2 regions of the Caldalkalibacillus uzonensis genome follow, and region 2 is predicted to be linked to the other one. Evidence: predicted binding sites of a transcription regulator. Region 2 holds the regulator's gene; the other holds the start of a gene.
What was found. The regulator CtsR, encoded in region 2, represses protease genes until heat stress. The targets are predictions, from matches to a motif close to ATGGTCAATAAAGGTCAAACA.
Positions count from the first base shown of each region.

Region 1 (2,462 bases), on a different contig from region 2:
CTGTTTAAAACCGGCTTCCTTTAAAACGGCCTGCACAAGTTTAGTCGCTGTTCCGTGCAAGGGGGTGAACACAATCTTAAATTGCTCACTCATCTCTCCGATCAGCTCCGGCTCTAGAGAGAGAGAAGTCACGTAGCGTACATAATCCCGGTCAATCTGCTCATCCAGATAGACCAACAAACCTTTGTCCAGCGCTTCCTCTTGACTTGCCACCGGGACAGACAGTTCGTCCTCCACCTGGGCAATCATGGCCATCAGTTGTTCGGCATCCTGCACATTCAACTGGGCCCCGTCCGGACCGTACACCTTATAGCCGTTGTATTCGGGAGGATTGTGACTGGCCGTGATCATAATGCCTGCATCTGCCTGCAAACGTCGCACGGCAAACGATAACTGGGGTGTGGGGGCCAAATTCGGAAACAGAAAGGCTTTGATCCCTTGCTGGGCCAGAGTCAGGGCTGCTTCCAGGGCAAAGCGGTCCGAGTGATGACGGCAGTCATAGGCAATAACCACACTTGAGTCAGCGTGATGTTTCCCGGCCATTGAAAAGTTATTGTCTCTTTCAGGGTTTAAATCCCCTGATTTTCGGTTATGTAAATAGTGTGCCAATCCTAAGGTTGCCTTACGGATTGTATAGATGTTCATGCGGTTGGTTCCCGCCCCGATTTCCCCGCGCATTCCCCCTGTTCCGAAAGACAGGTGGGTATAAAAACGCTCGGCGATTTCAGCCGGCTGATCCTTGATGGCGCGCAGTTCCTCATACAGCGCGGGCTCAAGATCAGGGGCATTTAACCAACGCTGATAACGCTCGTTTTCCAGGCTCATGTGGCACTCTTCCTTTCCATGAATCACCTTAATGAAGTGAAATGACGTGTGCTTCAAGCTTTAACGTCCACCGCTAATGTTTTAATTGTACCATTTTCTGAGTGATTTTTCATTTGACCTTTTTTGACCTTTTGTAGTATGATAAAAGTGGAACACTGATTAACAGATAGAAAAGGAGGCTATCATTATGCCGTTAATCCCAACAGTAATTGAACAGACCAATCGCGGTGAACGCGCCTATGATATTTATTCCCGTCTGTTAAAAGACCGGATCATTTTCCTGGGGACGCCCATCGATGATCAAGTGGCCAACGCCGTTGTGGCCCAGCTTTTGTTCCTGGCTGCTGAAGACCCGGAAAAAGATATTTCCCTGTACATCAACAGTCCTGGAGGCTCTATCACAGCCGGGATGGCCATCTACGATACGATGCAATACATTAAACCCAAAGTGAATACCATCTGCATCGGGCTGGCAGCTTCCATGGGCGCCTTCCTGCTGGCAGCAGGGGAAAAAGGCAAACGCTTCGCCTTGCCCAATGCTGAAGTGATGATTCACCAGCCTTTAGGAGGCACCCAAGGCCAGGCTGCAGACATTGAGATCCATGCTAAACGGATCTTAAAAATGCGGGAAAAATTGAATAAAATCTTGGCTGAGCGGACCGGCCAATCGCTGAAGCGGATTGAAAAGGATACAGACCGGGATCACTTCATGTCCGCCGAAGAAGCCAAAGCATATGGCCTGATCGATGAAGTGATTACCCGTACTCCAGAAAAATAAGGACTTGGCAACCTTAAGGAATACCTAGACACAAAAAGAGTGATGGCTCTCGGGCTATCACTCTTTTTGTACGCTCATGGTCTAATCGCCCCGGCTGGTTTGGCCTCTGTTACGCTTCCTTGGAGACAAACTCGGTCAGGGCCTGGATGGCCTCCTCTGCATCATGTCCTTCGGCAGAAATGGTAATATTGGTTCCTTTGGCAATGGCCAGGCTCATAATACCCATAATGCTTTTGGCATTGACTTTCTTATCGTCTTTTTCAACATAAATATCGGCGGCGTAACGGTTTGCTTCCTGCACAAACAATGCGGCTGGGCGCGCTTGTAATCCCGTTTTTAATTTCACCTCTACTTTTTGGTGAACCATTTACCTTCCTCCCTTATTAGCAATTCTTAGCAACACTTTATTTTTATTTATTATAACGTTATCTTCATGCGGCCGCAATTTGATTTGAGCCCTTTCCTCCCTATCTGCCTTCCAAAGGCAGGCCCGTGCTTTTAAGAACCCGCCCTTAACTTTGAGGCGATTGCTTCCAGCTTGCGCAAGCGGTGATTGATGCCTGATTTGGACACTTTACCGCTGGGCAGAAGCTCACCTAACTCTTTCAGGTTGACATCCGGATGTTCCAAACGGACCAAGGCAATTTCCTTCAGCTTGTCCGGCAGGTTATCCAGGCCGATTCTTTGATCGATCAGCATGATATTCTCAATCTGGCGCATGGCTGCGGCAACCGTTTTGTTCAGGTTGGCTGTCTCACAATTGACCAGTCTGTTGACAGAGTTGCGCATATCTTTAACGATCCGGGCGTCCTCAAACTGAAACAATGCTTGGTGGGCACCGATAATATTCAGAAACTCG
Region 1 is NZ_JAUSUQ010000003.1:332,854-335,315, forward strand. It holds gene J2S00_RS06210 (phospho-sugar mutase) at 1-825, opposite strand, end outside; gene clpP (ATP-dependent Clp endopeptidase proteolytic subunit ClpP) at 1,013-1,603, shown strand; gene J2S00_RS06220 (HPr family phosphocarrier protein) at 1,713-1,970, opposite strand; gene whiA (DNA-binding protein WhiA) at 2,102-2,462, opposite strand, start outside.
Region 1: clpP (ATP-dependent Clp endopeptidase proteolytic subunit ClpP) is a predicted target of CtsR. The motif match lies at 936-956, and genes of this name have one in related genera.

Region 2 (2,462 bases):
CCGCTTTGAATCGGTCGTGCTGCACAAGAGTTATTTTCACCGTCTGGTGATCAAAGTGGAGGATCAGCCAGGAAAGTTAGGGGAGATTGCCACCACACTCGGTGAGCAAAATGTGAACATCCGCAAGTTGTCGATAGAGGAGGCCGGCCAGACAGATCCTGGTACGGTGCGCCTGGTGCTTAATATTCGTATTCCTAATACGGTCTCCATGGCCATATTAGTGGATCAATTGCGAAATTTGGATGGTGTCAAAGAGGTGAGCATCGATAAATAACCGCAAAAAAGGGCTGCCTCCAGTTAACATGGAGGGAGCCCTTCTGGTATTCCATTATTTCATTTTTGGACAGTTCAACCATTTCCGCTACAGAGGGAGGCACTCCCTTTCAGTCTTTGGGACTAGTGCCCATGACGAAGAATATGGCGTAATGGGCTGGAAGAAGCGGCTGACTTTCTGTCGTGTGGGCCAGTACCTTGTCGGAAATGACAAGAAAAAATGTGAATAAGATGCTACACATAAATCCCTATGTTTGAACCACACTAAGAGCGGGAAAAATTTTGGTAAGGAGACTTGCATTTTGGGGTGGTATTACATATAATTTAAGTAAAGTCAAAGATAGTCAAAGTCAAAAACCTCTGTCCGGCCGCTGTGTGCTGCTGGAATGGTGGTCAGAGGTGTCCATTCACCTCAAGTCAATCCAGCTTGGAGGTTGACCAGGCACAATGAAAAACATATCGGATATCATAGAGCACTATTTAAAAAGCATTTTGAACAGAAGCAAAAAGGGATATATTGAAATTCAACGGAGCGAACTGGCCGATAAATTTCAATGTGTTCCCTCTCAAATTAATTACGTGATTAAAACCCGTTTTACTGTTGAAAAAGGTTATGTGGTAGAAAGCAAGCGAGGAGGAGGCGGGTTTATCCGTATTCGCAAAGTGAGGGTTGTGGATGAGCAGCGGTACTTGCAAACCTTGCTGCACATGATAGAGGACGACATTTCCCAAGCCGCTGCTGAGGGCATCATTAACCGCTTGCAGGAGACCGATTTGATCACGGAGCGTGAGGCCCGCCTCATGAAAGCTGTGATTCAGCGCAATGTCCTCCCCTTTGATGTGCAGGTGCGGGACCATCTGCGGGCCAAGCTGCTCAAAGCGATGATGGTATCCCTCATGTATCAGTAATCATATATGCTTGATGAATTCCTTGTTAACAAAGGAGTGATAGGGCAATGCACTGTCAAGAATGTGGTGAACGTCCGGCTACTTTACACTTTACCAAGATTATCAACGGTCAGAAGACCGAGATTCATCTGTGTGATGTGTGTGCCAAGGAAAAAGGGGAAGCACTTCCTGGTCTGAACAACAGTTTTTCCATCCATAATCTGTTATCGGGATTGCTTTCCTTTGATCCGTCCGGTGGATCGGCTGAGACCGCCTATGCCCAGCCCTTGCGTTGTGAACGGTGTGGCTTAACCTATGCCCAGTTTTCCAGAAGCGGGCGGTTTGGTTGCGCCCACTGTTATCGTGTCTTTGGCGACCGGCTGGAGCCATTGTTTAAGAAAGTGCATAGCGGTAACGTCAGTCATCATGGCAAAATTCCCCGCCGCTCCGGCTCACGACTGAAGTTAAAACGGGAAATCAACGTGAAAAAGCAAAAGTTACAGCAGGCGGTGGCCAATGAAGAATTTGAGCGGGCCGCCGAGCTGCGAGACGAGATACGTGAGTTGGAGAAACTATTGTCTCAAGAATGAGGAGGGGCGAAGTATGTCGCTACAACGCTTTATTAATCAAGCTTTAAGTGACTGGATGAAAGGAGGCGGGCCTGACGAAGATATTGTCATCTCCAGCCGCATCCGTCTGGCCCGCAACTTGACGGATATCCCCTTTCCCCTGATTGCCACCCGTGAACAACTGGAACAAGTGGTGGCCAAGATGGACAAAATACTGGAAAAAAGCAAAAACAATCAAGCCTTGGGAACCTTGGAATTGTTGCGCATGGAGAACTTGAGCTCCCTGGAGAAAAAAGTGCTGGTGGAAAAGCACCTGATCAGTCCCCACCTGGCTGAGGAAGCAAGGGCAGGCGCTGTGATTTTAAGTGAGAATGAATCGATCAGCATCATGCTCAATGAAGAGGACCATTTGCGCATCCAGTGTCTTTTTCCTGGTTTCCAGCTGAACGAAGCCTGGACCCAGGCCAACAGCATTGATGACTGGCTGGAGATGAATGTGGACTTTGCCTTTGATGAAAAGCGTGGTTATTTGACCAGTTGCCCAACCAATGTGGGCACCGGCTTGCGCGCCTCGGTGATGATGCATCTGCCAGCTTTGGTCATGTCCCAGCAAATGAACCGCATTTTACCGGCGATTAATCAGCTGGGTCTGGTGGTACGGGGCATTTATGGTGAGGGTAGTGATGCCCTAGGAAACATCTTCCAGATTTCCAATCAGATTACTCTGGGCCG
Region 2 is NZ_JAUSUQ010000012.1:8,163-10,624, forward strand. It holds gene J2S00_RS14520 (MgtC/SapB family protein) at 1-274, shown strand, start outside; gene J2S00_RS14525 (CtsR family transcriptional regulator) at 721-1,182, shown strand; gene mcsA (protein-arginine kinase activator protein McsA) at 1,230-1,751, shown strand; gene mcsB (protein-arginine kinase McsB) at 1,765-2,462, shown strand, end outside.